DNA from 4 places in the Streptomyces sp. NPDC048650 genome. Region 1 is predicted to be linked to each of the others. Evidence: riboswitches for the same ligand, from Rfam matches in the RefSeq annotation. Region 1 holds a riboswitch; each other region holds the start of a gene.
The links. A riboswitch is a leader RNA that binds a small molecule or an ion and turns the genes downstream of it on or off. The one in region 1 is predicted to bind cobalamin.
Positions count from the first base shown of each region.

Region 2: it holds a riboswitch for cobalamin, as region 1 does, so the genes downstream of both, ACGFML_RS30180 (CoA-acylating methylmalonate-semialdehyde dehydrogenase) here and ACGFML_RS32230 (CbtB-domain containing protein) in region 1, are expected to answer to the same signal.
Region 3: it holds a riboswitch for cobalamin, as region 1 does, so the genes downstream of both, ACGFML_RS35040 (cobalamin biosynthesis protein) here and ACGFML_RS32230 (CbtB-domain containing protein) in region 1, are expected to answer to the same signal.
Region 4: it holds a riboswitch for cobalamin, as region 1 does, so the genes downstream of both, ACGFML_RS03605 (ribonucleoside-diphosphate reductase subunit alpha) here and ACGFML_RS32230 (CbtB-domain containing protein) in region 1, are expected to answer to the same signal.

Region 1 is NZ_JBICVM010000016.1:26,728-30,350, reverse strand. It holds gene ACGFML_RS32240 (creatininase family protein) at 1-455, opposite strand, end outside; gene ribA (GTP cyclohydrolase II) at 558-1,211, shown strand; gene ACGFML_RS32230 (CbtB-domain containing protein) at 1,434-1,652, opposite strand; cobalamin riboswitch at 1,695-1,840, opposite strand; gene ACGFML_RS32225 (histidine phosphatase family protein) at 1,966-2,538, shown strand; gene ACGFML_RS32220 (SPW repeat protein) at 2,674-3,114, shown strand; gene ACGFML_RS32215 (hypothetical protein) at 3,163-3,372, opposite strand; gene ACGFML_RS32210 (methyltransferase) at 3,592-3,623, shown strand, end outside.
Region 2 is NZ_JBICVM010000013.1:140,512-144,134, reverse strand. It holds gene ACGFML_RS30185 (short-chain fatty acyl-CoA regulator family protein) at 265-1,674, shown strand; cobalamin riboswitch at 1,777-1,963, shown strand; gene ACGFML_RS30180 (CoA-acylating methylmalonate-semialdehyde dehydrogenase) at 2,164-3,623, shown strand, end outside.
Region 3 is NZ_JBICVM010000020.1:60,062-63,684, reverse strand. It holds gene ACGFML_RS35050 (caspase family protein) at 1-1,278, opposite strand, end outside; gene ACGFML_RS35045 (hypothetical protein) at 1,283-1,693, opposite strand; cobalamin riboswitch at 1,900-2,055, shown strand; gene ACGFML_RS35040 (cobalamin biosynthesis protein) at 2,185-3,144, shown strand; gene ACGFML_RS35035 (cobyric acid synthase) at 3,153-3,623, shown strand, end outside.
Region 4 is NZ_JBICVM010000001.1:782,858-786,480, forward strand. It holds gene ACGFML_RS03605 (ribonucleoside-diphosphate reductase subunit alpha) at 1-1,546, opposite strand, end outside; cobalamin riboswitch at 1,708-1,867, opposite strand; gene ACGFML_RS03610 (GNAT family N-acetyltransferase) at 1,960-2,460, opposite strand; gene ACGFML_RS03615 (hypothetical protein) at 2,459-2,617, shown strand; gene mctP (monocarboxylate uptake permease MctP) at 2,724-3,623, opposite strand, start outside.

The DNA of each region.
Region 1 (3,623 bases):
CGGGCCGCGTCCCAGTCGGCCGGGCCGGGGAAGAGAGCCATCCGCGTCCCCGTGCCGCCGGATTCTTGAACGATATTGCGCAGTACGTAATTTCCGCCGTGTCCGTTGACGAGAATCAAGGAGTCGATTCCGGAGCGGCGCAGCGAATCGGCGATGTCCGTCACGACGGTGTGCAGGGTACGGGCCGAAATGCTGACCGTGCCGGGCCAAGCCGCGTGTTCGTGGGAACAGGAGATGGTCAGCGGTGGCAGCAGAAGTGCGGGACGGCCGGCGGCGACCTCGTCGGCGACGGTGCAGGCGATGACCGTGTCGGTGATCAACGGCAGGAAAGGGCCGTGCTGTTCGAAGCTTCCGACGGGAAGGAGGGCGAAGTGCGGCTGCCGCTCCCGTACGTCCTGGGTGGTGTCCGCCGTCAGTAGCGCGCGGGCCGAATTCCGGGGTACCGGTGCGGTCATGGTGGGGTGCGGCCTTTCGTCGCGCTCGTTCGCAGGGCCGTCGCAGCATAGGCATCAGGCCAACTCATGCCAACCGGGTGCCCACCCCGGTACCATCACGCCATGACGGACCTCCATGCCGGTATCGCTCTCGATGACGACAGCCAGGTCGAACGGGTGGTGGAGGTCCGGTTGCCCACCGCGCACGGCGAATTTCTGGCCGTCGGCTATCTCGCGGTCCGCAGCGGCATCGAGCAAGTGGCCTTGGTGTACGGCGATGTGGCGGCGCAGCAGGTGCTGACCCGGGTGCATTCGGAGTGTCTGACCGGAGATGTCTTCGGGTCCACGCACTGCGAATGCGGCGACCAATTGTCCGCGGCGCTGCGGGCGATCGTGGCGGCCGGGCGCGGCGTTCTGGTGTATGTGCAGGGCCACGAGGGCCGGGGGATAGGGCTGTTGGCCAAGCTCCGGGCGATGAAACTCCAGGAGGGCGGGCTGGACACGGTCGAGGCGAACATCGCGCTCGGACTTCCGGTCGACGCTCGCGAATACGGCGTCGCGGCCGGAATGCTGCGGGATCTCGGCGTCGGGTCGGTAAGGCTGCTGTCGAACAATCCGCGTAAGCGGGAGGCGCTGCTGCGGCATGGTGTCACCGTCGCCGAACAGGTTCCGCTGCTGATGCCGCCGGGTGCGGAGAACATCCGCTATCTGCGGACGAAACGGGAGCGGCTCGACCACGATCTGCCGCATCTCGACGGCATTCCCGGGCTGTTCTGACGGCATAAGGGCCCGCGACCGGGGTCGCGGGCCCTTATCGGGGTGCCGCATCAGGGGCGGCCCAGGAGGCCGCCGCCGCGAAGGCCGTACCCGCGGCATCCGGAATCGCCGGAGCAGGGAGCCGGAGAAGCCTGCGGTACTTCGTCGACGGGCGGCAGGACGGCAGGACGGCGTGGGCGGGCGCGAATGCCGCGCCGCCCGCCACCGTTGACCGGATCCCGATCAGTGGCAGGGGAATCCGAGGAGGTGGCGTCCGTCGTGGACCCACTCGTGGACGTCCGTTCCGGAGAGCAGTGAGGTGGCGCCCTGCTCCGCGCCGATGAAGTACAGCAGGACCAGCATCAGGACACCGGTGAACAGTGCCCAGGGGGCGATGGCCTTGAGGGGGATCGGGGCCGGGGCGATGGTGCCGGTGGCCGGGGGTGCGATGGTCTGAGCCATGGCGGGACCTCCTGGTAGGGGGAACTCGCGTCCCTGGTTCGTGGAGTGCGCACGCGATATGTCGGGTCTGGCTCGCCCGGTCCCGGCCCCGCTGGGGCTGCGTCAAAACCGGACATACAGTGGCGCGACCGCGCCGGGATCCCACCGGCTTCCGTCATGTCGTCGTCAATATCATCGGGAAGGTATCGCGTACCGACCGGCGGGCCAAGGTCGTGCGAGGGGCGGAGGGACGCAAGGAGGGGCGCGCTGCGGCGTCAACTCACCGGAAAGGGAACGTCGTTGCCGTGGCGGGCGGACTATGAGAGAAGAGGACATGACAACTCGGGTGATGCTGGTCTCGCCGGCCGCCGGTGACGCGCAGCGCGAGGTGCGTTTCGATGACGACGGGCCGCTGAGCGAGGCCGGTCTGCGACGGGCCCGCGCGGTGGCCGGAAATCTGCCGTCCGCGGACCGCGTCGCCGTCTCGCCCTCCGTCCGGTGCCGCCGTACGGCCGCGGAGATCGGGTTGCCGGGAGAGTCCGAGCCGGCGCCGTCGGGCTGTGCGATGGGGCGCTGGCGCGGCCGAACCCTGGCCGAGGTGGCCGGGGCGGAAGGGGAAGGGGTGTCCGCCTGGCTGTCCGACCCGGACTTCGCGGGGCACGGCGGCGAGTCGCTGCGCGAGCTGTGCGAGCGGACCGGGGAGTGGCTCGCGGGGCTCGTGGCCACTCCCGGGCGGGTCCTGGCGGTGGTGGAGGTGGACGTGGTGCGTGCCGCCGCGGTGTGCGCCCTGCGGGGGCCCGTGGAGGTCTTCTGGCGGCTCGACGTACCGCCGCTCACCGTGACGGAGCTCAGTGGCCGGGGCGGGCGCTGGAACCTCGGGTTGGGGCGGGCCCTGCGTCGGGACTGACGGCGGGCTGTGAGGGCCCGTATCGATCGTCTTCAGGGTAAAGGCGACATAAGCGCAAAATAAGCGCAGAATAAAGAGTGCGCGGTTCCTTTGCCGCGGTACGGCCACGCTTGCGGAGCGAAGGAGGCGAGTCGGATGGCCGACGTCTCACACCACAGGGGAGATCTCGCAGGTCACCCCGATGTTTCTGAGATGCAGGCGCGATACGAGCGGGTCCTCGGCGGACGTGACGTGATCCTCGTGGACGGGCCGGTGTTCCTCGTCGGCCTGTACTGCGCCGCATCACCGTGGATCGTCCACTACGCGGCCTCGCAGCCCGCACTGTTGACCCACAACCTGATCCTCGGCATCGCCATCGCGCTGCTGGCCGTCGGGTTCACCGTCACACCCGACCGCATGTACGGCCTGAGTGGCGCGATGTGCGCCATGGGCGTGTGGATGATCGTCGCGCCCTGGATCGTCGGCAGCGGCCCGGACGCGGGCGTGATCCTCAACAACATCATCATCGGAGCCCTCACCTTCCTGCTGGGGGCGATGTGCATCGGCGCGGCCGCCAAGAGTCGCCGCACGACATGAGGCAGGCCCCGGAACGGGGCGTGTGACAGACCGTCGGCCCGCCCGCCCTCATCGAGGGTGGGTGGGCCGACGGCCGTCCGGGGCCAGCAGATTCCCGGAGAACCCGGCCAGCATCACTCCGCCCGCCATCAGCAGGCCCTGGCCGAAGGCGATGCCGGAGCCCAGCCCGACGAGCCCGGCGGCCAGCAGCAGCCAGGCGGCGCCCCGCCTCAACTGCCCGGCACGGTCGCCGGGTCGGCGGTCGTCGTCGGGGAACACAGGGGTGTTCCTCCCTCCCGGAGTGGGTCGGCGGTCGCGTCGCACGGGCGGATCGCAGGGGTCGTTGTCCCGGTGATCCCGAGATCTTAGGGTTACCTCGCATGATGCGGTGCGGCGGGCAACGGGCCGCACTGCCACAGGCGTTGTTGTGCCCGGTGCGACCCCGTCCGTAACGCGGCGATCGCGCCCGCCGTGCCCGTGAACAGAGAGGTGTCTCCCATGTCCCAGGAGAATCGGCCGGTCGACGAGGG
Region 2 (3,623 bases), on a different contig from region 1:
GAGCAATGTTGCGCGGACTTCCTTCGGGAACGGCCGGGATCTCCGACATCAGGGCGTGAATCGTGCCCGGTGTTCCGCTCCGGTCGCCGGTTCCGGCGGGCCGTACTCAGACTTTGACACCGGCACTGAGTGCCAACAACCATGGATGTGTGCCACGTTTTGCGTATCTTCTCGCCTGCTTTTGCCAACCTTGCAAAGGTTCGATGCAGTGCTGCTGCGCATAGGATCCAGGCGAGTCATCTGCGGAGAGGGGCGACGATCGCCGTGAGCAAGACCTATGCCGGAGCGCGCCTGCGCCGGCTTCGCGAGGACCGGCGCCTGAGCCAGGCCGCCCTGGCACGCATGCTGGAGATCTCGCCCAGCTACTTGAACCAGATGGAACACGACTCGCGTCCGCTGACCGTCCCGGTCCTGCTCCGCCTCACCGAGGTGTTCGGCGTCGATGCGGGGTTCTTCTCCGAGCGCGACACCACCCGGCTGGTCGCCGATCTGCGCGACGCTCTCGCCAACGAGATCACCGCCGACCGGGTCTCGCCCGCCGACATCGCGGAACTCGCCTCCCGTATCCCGGCCGTGGCCGGATTGCTGGTCGACCTCGGCCGCCGCAACCACCAACTCGCCGAGCGCCTGGCCGAAGCCGCGGAAGGAAGGGGGCAGACCGTTTCCGCACTGCCGCGCTCCGCCCACGAGGAGATCCGTGAATTCTTCTACCGCCGCCGGAACTACCTCCACGACACCGATCTCGCCGCCGAGGAACTCGCCACCGAGATCGGTATCCGCCCCGGTGAGGTCGTACGCGTTCTGACCGCCCGGCTGGCGGAACGCCACGGCGTGCAGGTCTCGGCGGCGGACTCGCGCGTTCTGCATCACTACGACGACGCCCGCCGCGTCCTGAGCCTGTCGGGCCGGCTGCGCCCCGGTCAGCAGGCGTTCCGGATGGCCACGCAGCTGGCGTTCCTCGAATGCGACGACGAGCTGTCCCGCCTCGCCTCGGAGGACTTTCCCCCGGACTCGGACGCCTGGTCGCTGGCCCGCATCGGCATCGCCAACTACTTCGCGGCCGCGCTGATCCTCCCCTATCGCCGCTTCCACGCGACGGCCGAGGAGGCGCGCTACGACATCGAACGGCTCACCGACCAGTTCGGCCTTGGATACGAGACGGTCTGTCACCGCCTGAGCACCCTCCAGCGCCCGCGACTGCGGGGTGTGCCGTTCTCGTTCGTCCGGGTGGACCGCGCGGGCAACATGTCCAAACGGCAGTCGGCGACCGGCTTCCACTTCTCCCGGGCGGGCGGCACCTGTCCGCTGTGGAACGTCTATGAGGCGTTCGCCACCCCCGGCCGGATCCATGTGCAGATCGCCGGGATGCCGGACGGGCAGCGCTACCTGTGGACCGCGCGCGCGATCACCCGGCACCGCGGCGGCTGGGGTGAGCCCGGCAAGACCTTTGCCATCGGCCTCGGCTGCGAGGTCCGACACGCCTCCCGGCTCGTCTACTCGGACGGCCTGGACCTCGGCAACGCCGCGGCGGCCACCCCGATCGGCATGGGCTGCCGCATCTGCGAACGCATCGACTGTCCGCAGCGGGCGGTACCACCGCTGGACCGCCGGCTCGCGGTGGACGAGAACAGCAGCACGTTCGTGCCGTACCCCGTCGCGGAACCGGACGCCTGAACGCGCGTGCAGAGGCCGGGTACGGGCGGCGGTCTCCGGTGTCCGGAAGCGCGATGTGCGGTCGCGCCGCCCGTGGCGGGGTGGACTTACTAGGACGTCCAACTATATGTTCGGGGGCAAGGCCCGCGGTGCAGGGAAGCCGGTGCGATTCCGGCGCGGTCCCGCCACTGTGACCGGGGAATGCGCTCCCCGAAAGAGACCGGCCACTGACGGAGAAGTCCGTCGGGAAGGCCGGGGAGCGTGTGCTGATCCGGGAGTCAGGATACCGGCCGCGGGGTGTTCCGTGTTGTCCACGAGGATGGAGCAGACACGCATGGCACCGGTGCGCACCTACGCCCCTGGCCGGCGAACCCGGCGGGTACCGATCACTGACACCTGACGGTCGCCCAGCCCTGCGCTTCTCGCGCTGCCCCCGCATGCACGCCACCCGGCGTCCGTGTCGGGCCGGCGCGCCATCCCCGGATCTCACCTGACGGAGAGCAGGCTTTCATGGTCCGTGAACTGGCACATTTCATCGGCGGCAAGCACACCCCGGGCACCTCGGGGACGTACGGCGACGTGTACGACCCCAACACCGGCGAGGTACAGGCCCGCGTCCCGCTCGCCGACCGCGCCGAGACCGAGGCGGCGATCGCCGACGCCGCACAGGCCCAGCACGAATGGGGCGCGTGGAACCCGCAGCGCCGCGCCCGGGTGCTGCTGAAGTTCCTCCAACTGGTCGAAGGGGAGCGGGAGTCGCTGGCCCGCCTGCTGTCCTCCGAACATGGCAAGACGGTCGCCGACGCGCACGGAGACCTGCAACGCGGTCTGGAGGTCGTCGAATTCGCCGCCGGCATCCCGCATCTGCTCAAGGGCGAGTTCACCGACAACGCCGGCACCGGAATCGATGTGCACTCCCTGCGCGCCCCCATCGGCGTCACCGCCGGCATCACCCCGTTCAACTTCCCCGCGATGATCCCGCTGTGGAAGGCCGCGCCCGCGCTGGCCTGCGGCAACTCCTTCATCCTCAAGCCCTCCGAGCGCGATCCCTCCGTACCGCTCCGGCTCGCCGAGCTGTTCCTGGAGGCCGGCCTCCCACCGGGCGTCCTCAACGTCGTCAACGGGGGGAAGGAAGCGGTCGACACGCTGCTGACGGACCCGCGGGTCGGCGCGCTCGGCTTCGTCGGCTCGACCCCGATCGCCGCGCACATCTACGCCACCGCGGCCGCGCACGGCAAGCGCGCCCAGTGCTTCGGCGGCGCCAAGAACCACCTGATCGTGATGCCGGACGCCGACCTCGACCAGGCAGTCGACGCACTGATCGGCGCGGGCTACGGCTCGGCGGGGGAGCGCTGCATGGCGATCTCCGTGGCCGTCCCGGTCGGCGAGCGGACCGCCGACGCCCTGGTGGAGCGCCTGAAGGAGCGCATCGGGCAGCTGCACATCGGCCGTTCCGACGACCCAGATGCCGACTTCGGGCCCCTGGTCGGCCGAGACGCCCTCGACCGGGTACGCCGCTACGTCGACATCGGCGTCAACGAGGGCGCCGAACTGGTCGTGGACGGACGCGGCTTCACCCTCGCCGGACACGAGAACGGCTTCTTCGCCGGCCCCTCGCTCTTCGACCGCGTCACCCCGCAGATGCGCGTCCACCGGGAAGAGATCTTCGGCCCCGTCCTGTGCGTGGTGCGCGCCGCCGACTACGAGGAGGCCGTGCGCCTGCCCAGTGAGCACCCGTACGGCAACGGCGTGGCGATCTTCACCCGTGACGGCGACACCGCCCGCGACTTCACCCGCCGGGTGAACACCGGCATGGTCGGCGTGAACGTGCCCATCCCGGTCCCGGTCGCCTACCACACCTTCGGCGGCTGGAAGCGCTCCGGATTCGGCGACCTCAACCAGCACGGACCGGACGCGATCCGCTTCTACACGCGCACCAAGACCGTCACCTCGCGCTGGCCCTCCGGGGC
Region 3 (3,623 bases), on a different contig from region 1:
CGGGGTGTAGGCGACCGGGCCGGTGTTGCGCAGCGTCGCGGGGGATCCGCCGGCCGGCATCAGGCGGCGGGCCTCGTCGTAGTCGGCGGTCGACTCGGGGATCCACAGGTCGGGCTGCGGGCCCGGCCGGTGGAGGGGCTCGACGCCCTTGCCGTCCGGCCCGCTCCGGCCGGTGCCCCGCGCCTCGCCCTGCCAGCGGTCGGCGGCGGCGAAGCCCTGGTCTGTCTGGTCCTTGGCGGCGGAGTAGACGGTGATCTGGGCGCGCCGGCACCCGTCGGGGTAGTCGCTCTCGCCGGACAGGGGGCGGATGTTGGCGGCGGACATCTCGTAGTCGAAGGCGACCCGGCGCAGGGTCGCCTCGGCCTCGGGGTCGGTGAGCAGCCGCAGTTCGAGGGCGGGCGGACAGGGCGGTGCGGCGCCGGGGAGGTTCAGCAGGACGACGCCCGCGGTGGCCGGCACGAAGACGATCGCCAGGGTGAGCAGGAGGCGGATCCAGTGCTGGAGCACCGGGTTGAGCCAGCGGCGTAAGCGGACCCGCAGTGGGGTCGGGGGCCGGACCTCGGGAGTGGCGAAGGAGAGGACGACGTCGTCGGTGGTGTTCTGCTTCGCCGAGCGGGGCTCCCAGACGTCGCCCATCGGGGTCCGCTCGTCGGCGAGTTCCTCGCGCAGCGCCTGTACGAGGTCGTCGAAGGCGACGAAGCGCCTGCCGGGTATGCCGCGTTCGAGGACCGCGACCACGGCGCGGGTGAAGACGCTGCCGCCGGCCGGTTCCTCGCCGCTGAAGATCCGGCGGTTGGGCTGCGCGGCCATCAGCAGCGAGAGGGGTCTGCGGCAGCGGTGGACGGCTTCGCCGGCGTTTCCGGCGTAGCAGCACTCCAGGACGACGACGATCCGGTCGGCACGGGCGTTGTCCAGGTAGGGCAGCACCGTGTCCTGCCAGGAGACGGTCTTGTGCAGCCGGGACCTCGAGGCGCCGACCATCAGCTGGAGATTGCCGCCGTCCGGGCCGACCCGGCCGTGGCCGGAGAAGTACACCAGCAGCAGGCCGCGTGCCTCGTCGGTGACGGCGTCCAGCGCCTGCTCCACCTCCCACGGCTCCTGGGCCTTGCAGACGCGGACCTCGTCCTCGGTGAACAGATCGGTGCCGGGGTCGGCAAGGACGCGCCGGAGCTGTTCGGCGTTGTCCCGCACCGCGGGCAGCGGGCGGAGGTTCTTGTAGTCGCCGACACAGATCAGCAGCGCCCGGTTGGTCTTGCCGCGCGCGTCGTATTCGGACATCCGCTCAGTCCCCGGCGGTGCTGCCGCCCTCGGCGCCGCCGAGCTCGCGCAGTGCACCGTCGCCCTCGCCGACCACGACGGCGGGTTCCTCGCCCGCGGAGCGCTCCTCCTTGCGCCGCCGCAGCCACTCCTGCAGGGCGATGGTCAGGCTCTTGGTGATCTCCGCGGCGACCGCGCCGACGACCACGAGGATCACGTCGTCCACGCCGACGGCCATGTCGGCGGGGCCGGCCTCGTCGGCGCCCTCGGCCGCCGGCCGCGGGCGCAGCGCCCAGTCGTGCCGACGGCTGGTCAGCCACGGCTCCCGCTCCAGCCACGCCCGCAGGTCCGCACCGTCCTGTTCCGGATTGTGCGTGCCTGTGATCCTGATGCGGATCTCCTGGCGGATCTCGTCTCGGTCAGCGCTGTCCGGCATCCCCCGGCCCCCCTTCCGGCGGGCCCCATCGCCCACCGTGCACCAGATGGTGGCGCGGGACCGGGCCCAGGGGCAACCGTCGGTGACGCACCGGACACCCTGTGGCCCGCGCCACACCCCCTGCCACAGGGCTGCGTCGCAGGTCAAGGGTGAGTTGACGGGCATTCGCGGGGCGTGGTGGACTGCCCGGGCCATTCGGCGACAGCTGAGGAAGTCCGGTGCGAATCCGGCGCGGTCCCGCCACTGTCACCGGGGAGCGTTCCTCCAGCGAAGGTCACGGTCCGTCGCGCGCCTGCCCGAAGGGGTCGGTGGGTACGGACTGGAAGGCCGGGGGAAGCGCCGATCCGGGAGCCAGGAGACTCTTGTCGCCGTCACGTCGAGCCAGGGCGCGGACCCTGAGTGAGGACATATCACCATGCCCGGCCGCCGTTCGAGATGCCCGCGCCCTGCCGTCGCCGTGTCCCTTCGAGGCCAGACGGCGGCCTGATCCGATGCGCGGCGAACACGCGGCCTACGCGTGCGGCGCGGCCCTCGGCTTCCTCGGTGACCTGATCGTGGCGGACCCTCGGCGCGGCCATCCGGTGGCCGCCTTCGGCCGGGCCGCGGGCGCCGTCGAGCGTCGACTGTGGCGCGACCACCGCGGATACGGGGCGGCGCACGCACTGTTGTGCGCGGGCGGCGCGGCCGCCGGTGCCGCACTCCTGCAGCGCGCCGTGCACGGCAGCCTCCCGGCGCGGACCGCGGTGACCGCCGCGACCGTCTGGGCGGTGCTCGGCGGCACCTCGCTCGGCCGGGAGGCGCGGGCGGTCGGCGGTGCGCTGGAGGCGGGCGACCTGGACGTGGCGCGGGAGCGGCTGCCGCATCTGTGCGGCCGCGATCCGCAGGCGCTGGACGGCCCGCAGATGGCCCGCGCGGTGGTGGAGTCGGTCGCGGAGAACACCTCGGACGCGGTGGTGGGCGCCCTGGTGTGGGGCGCGCTCGGCTCGGTGCCCGGCCTGGTGGCGTTCCGTGCCGTGAACACCCTGGACGCGATGGTCGGTCACAGGTCGCCGCGCTACCGGCGGTTCGGCTGGGCCTCGGCCCGCCTCGACGACGTGGCCGGGTGGCCCGGCTCCCGGCTGACCGCCGCGCTGACCGTCCTCGCGGGCCCCGACCGGCGCGGTGCGCTGCGGGCCTGGCGGGCCGACGGTGGTGCGCACCCGAGCCCCAACGCGGGCCCGGTGGAGGCTTCGTTCGCGGGCGCGCTCGGCGTCCGGCTGGGCGGCACCCTGACCTACGGCGGCCGGGTGGAACACCGCCCGGTGCTCAACGGCGCGGCGCCGCCACCGGACGTGGCCGACATCGCACGGGCGGTGCGGCTCTCGCGGCGGGTGAACGCTCTGGCGCTGGCGGCGACGGTGGCGGGACGGCTGGCGTTCGGCGCCGCACGGCTCAGGAGGAGGACCCGGTGAACGGGCACATGACGGGAGCGGCTCCGGCCCTCGGCGGTGGTCTGCTGGTGGCCGGTACGACGTCCGACGCGGGCAAGAGCGTGGTGACGGCGGGCATCTGCCGCTGGCTGGCCCGGCAGGGCGTGCGCGTGGCGCCGTTCAAGGCGCAGAACATGTCGCTCAACTCCTTCGTGACGCGCGAGGGGGCGGAGATCGGGCGGGCGCAGGCGATGCAGGCGGCCGCGGCGCGGGTGGAGCCGACCGCGCTGATGAACCCCGTACTGCTCAAGCCGGGCAGCGACCGCAGCAGCCAGGTGGTGCTGCTGGGCAAGCCGGTGGGCGAGCTCAGTGCGCGCGGCTACCACGCGGGACGGCAGGAACAGCTGCTCGGCACGGTGACCGACTGCCTGACCGAGCTGCGGCGCACCCATGACGCGGTGATCTGCGAGGGGGCCGGCAGCCCCGCCGAGATCAATCTGCGCCGCACCGACATCGTGAAC
Region 4 (3,623 bases), on a different contig from region 1:
AGAAGTTGATGTCCACCACGCGGTCGAGGAAGGTGACGGCCGTGCGGACCGTGGCGTCCAGCCGCTCCCAGTCCATCGCCTCCTCCCAGCCCGCGGCCTCGTCGCTCAGGTGCGCGGCGAGGTTCACCGATCCGAGGTTGCAGACGGCGGTCTCCCCGTCGTTCGTCACCTCCAGGATCTCGGTGCACAGGTTGGAGGAGTGCACGACCTTGCCGGGCTCGGCGGTCTGGTTGGCGGTGCGGTTGGCGGCGTCCTTGAACGTCATCCAGCCGTTGCCGGTCTGCGCCAGGGTGCGCATCATGCGGGAGTACAGCACCCGCGCCGGAATCTGCTTGAGCGCACGGCCGTCGGCCTCGGCCCTGCGGTACGCGGCGTCGAACTCCTCGCCCCACAGGTCCACCAGCTCCGGGGTGTCGGAGGGCGAGAACAGCGACCAGTCGGCGTCCGCCTCCACGCGGCGCATGAACTCGTCCGGGATCCAGTGGGCGATGTTCAGGTTGTGCGTCCGGCGGGCCTCCTCACCGGTGTTGTCGCGCAACTCGAGGAACTCCTCGATGTCCGCGTGCCAGGTCTCCAGGTAGACACAGGCGGCACCCTTGCGCCGGCCGCCCTGGTTGACGGCCGCGACCGAGGCGTCCAGCGTGCGCAGGAACGGCACGATGCCGTTGGAGTGCCCGTTGGTGCCGCGGATCAGCGAACCCCGGGCGCGGATACGGGAGTACGACAGGCCGATGCCGCCCGCGTGCTTCGACAGCCGGGCGACCTGGTGGTACCGGTCGTAGATCGAGTCCAGCTCGTCCAGCGGCGAGTCCAGCAGATAGCAGGAGGACATCTGCGGGTGGCGGGTGCCGGAGTTGAAGAGGGTCGGGGACGAGGGCAGGTAGGAGAGCGTGCTGGTCAGCCGGTACAGCTCGGCGACATCGGCCAGCGCCCGCTCGGAGTGGTCCTCGGCGAGGCCGCAGGCCACCCGGAGCAGGAAGTGCTGGGGCGTCTCGATGACCTGCCGGGTGAGGGGGTGCCGCAGGAGGTAGCGGGAGTGCAGGGTGCGCAGCCCGAAGTAGCCGAACCGGTCGTCGGCGCCGTCCGCCAGGGCCTTGTCCACGAGCCCGTTCAGCCGGTCCGCGTGCGTGCGGACGAACTCCGCGGTCCCGTCGGCGATCAGGCCCTCGCGGTGGCCGGTCGCGACCGAGGCGGAGAAGCCGGTGGCGCCCTGGCCGGCGGCCTCCTCGGCGATGGCGAGGGTGAGCAGTCGCGCGGCGAGCCGGGAGTACTGCGGCTCGTCACCGATCAGTCCGGCCGCGGCCTCGATGGCCAGCGAGCGCAACTCGGCCTCGTCCGAGCCCGGGTGCCGGCCGCGCAGCGCGGCGGCGGCCACCTTTCCGGGGTCGGTCGCGGTCAGGTCCGCGGTCAGCTCGGTCAGGGTGCGCAGCAGGGCGACGCCCGGTGCGTCCGTCCCCGGCGTGCCGTTCGCGGAAGCGCCGGGTGCGGCCACCACGGGCGGCACGACCTCGGCGTCTGACGCGGGCTCCGTTGGCGCGATGGTCACGTGATGCTCTCCCTCACTCGGCGGGGGCCGGGAGGGCGGCGGCGCGACGGGCGCACGCGGGCATGCCGCACCCCCGTACGGGCAGGGGTGCGCGGGCACACCGCGCGGCGTCCACCGGCCCAACCCTCGGGGCCCGGACGTAGCGACGTCCGCACCGATGGCGGTGCGGGCGTACTGTCGGCAGGTCCTCGGACTTTCTGGACGCGCGAGCTGGCCGTAAGGCAACCTGGGCGCGCTCGTACACCGTTGCGGGACAGTTCCGGATTCCCACCGGATTTCCCTGCGGCGACAGCGAGACGAGCATACATCTTGTGCTGCTCCCCGCACGCACCCCCACATCTTGTGTCGTCGCCGGATTGTATTCCCACAGACGTGCGAACGCCGCCGGGGCGCGGGAGGGCCCTGGAAGCCGCTCAGTCGAGCTCGCGGACGAAGGCCCAGAGTGTGATGTCCGGCACCGGATCCCAGTCCCGCTCCCCGGCGCGGAGGAAGCCCAGGCGGCGATAGAGCCGGTGGGCGGGCAGCAGATGCCGCTGGCTGGAGAGCACCATCGCCCGCAGCCCGAGCCTCCGTGCACGCTCCAGGCAAGCCCTCACCAGTGCCGCCCCGACGCCCCGCCCGCGCCCCTCGGCCCGCACCGCCAGCATCCGGAACTCGCCCTCCCCGGGGCCCGCCAGATCCGCGTACGGACTGCCGTACGCGGCGAAGGTGACCGCGCCCAGCAGCGCCCCGTCCGCCGCCTCGGCCACCAGCACCTCGGCGTGCTCCGCGCGGTGCGCGACCTTCCGCAGCTCGGCCGCGTAGGGGTCGTCCTCCCCGAACACCAGCAGCCCGTCGGCCAGATAGACCTGCATCAAGAGGTCACCGACGGCGGTGAATTCGGCCTGCCGGGCGGGCCTGATCGTGATGTCCATGCGGTGCAGTGTGGCTGTCGGTGGCCCCGCGTTCAGTGAACCCGACGCCGGCCGCTACGAGAACGTCCACACCGTTCCCTACGGCACATCGCTCGCCCTGCCGGAGCCGGTCGGCATCACGCTCGACACCGAGCCGCTGAAGGACCGGGTGAGCTGACCGCCCGCCCCGCCACGCGAACGGGCCGCCGCGTCCCCGAGGGATGCGGCGGCCCGAAGGCGGCAGTGGTGCGGTGCCCGGCGGTCGTTCGGTGCCGGGCGGCGGCTCAGTGCCCGGCCGGTGCCTCCGCGGTGGCCGGCGGCAGGTCCGGGGTGACGCCCTTGTCGCCGACGTCCGCGGTGTAGTCCGCGGGGCTGGTCTCGTCGACGCCGTCCGGTGCCTTCACGGCCTTCAGGACGAAGGTCAGCACGACCGAGACCACGACGTTCAGCACGAACGCGGTCAGGCCGATGTAGCCGATCTCGCCGATGCCGGGGATCGCCTTGCTGGAGCCGCCGAAGTGGGCCTGGGTGGGGCTCGCCACGCCGTAGGCCGCGAGGGTGCCGTAGAGCATGCCGACGGCCCAGCCGGCCAGCAGGGCCCAGCGGTGGAACCAGCGGGTGAACAGGCCGCCGACCAGGGAGGGCATGGTCTGCAGGATCCAGATGCCGCCCAGCAGCTGGAAGTTGATGGCGACGGTCTTGTCCATGGTGAGGACGAAGACGAGCGCGCCCACCTTCACCAGCAGCGAGACCAGCTTGGCGACCTTGTGCTCCTGCGCCGCGGTCGCGTCCGGCTTGAGGAAGTCCTTGTAGACATTGCGGGTGAAGAGGTTGGCCGCGGCGATGGACATGATGGCGGCCGGTACGAGCGCGCCGATGCCGATCGCGGCGAAGGCGACGCCGGAGAACCAGCTCGGGAACATGTCCTCGAACAGCTGCGGAATGGCCAGCTGAGGGTTGCCCTTGATGTCCGTGCCGGCCTTGATCGCCATGAAGCCGAGCAGTGCCAGGAGCCCCAGCATCAGCGAGTACAGCGGCAGGATGGTCGTGTTGCGGCGGATCACGTTGCGGCTGCGGGAGGACAGCGTGGCGGTGATCGAGTGCGGGTACATGAAGAGCGCCAGCGCGGAGCCCAGGGCCAGGGTGGCGTACGCCCACTGGGCGTTGGGGCCGCTGGCCAGCTC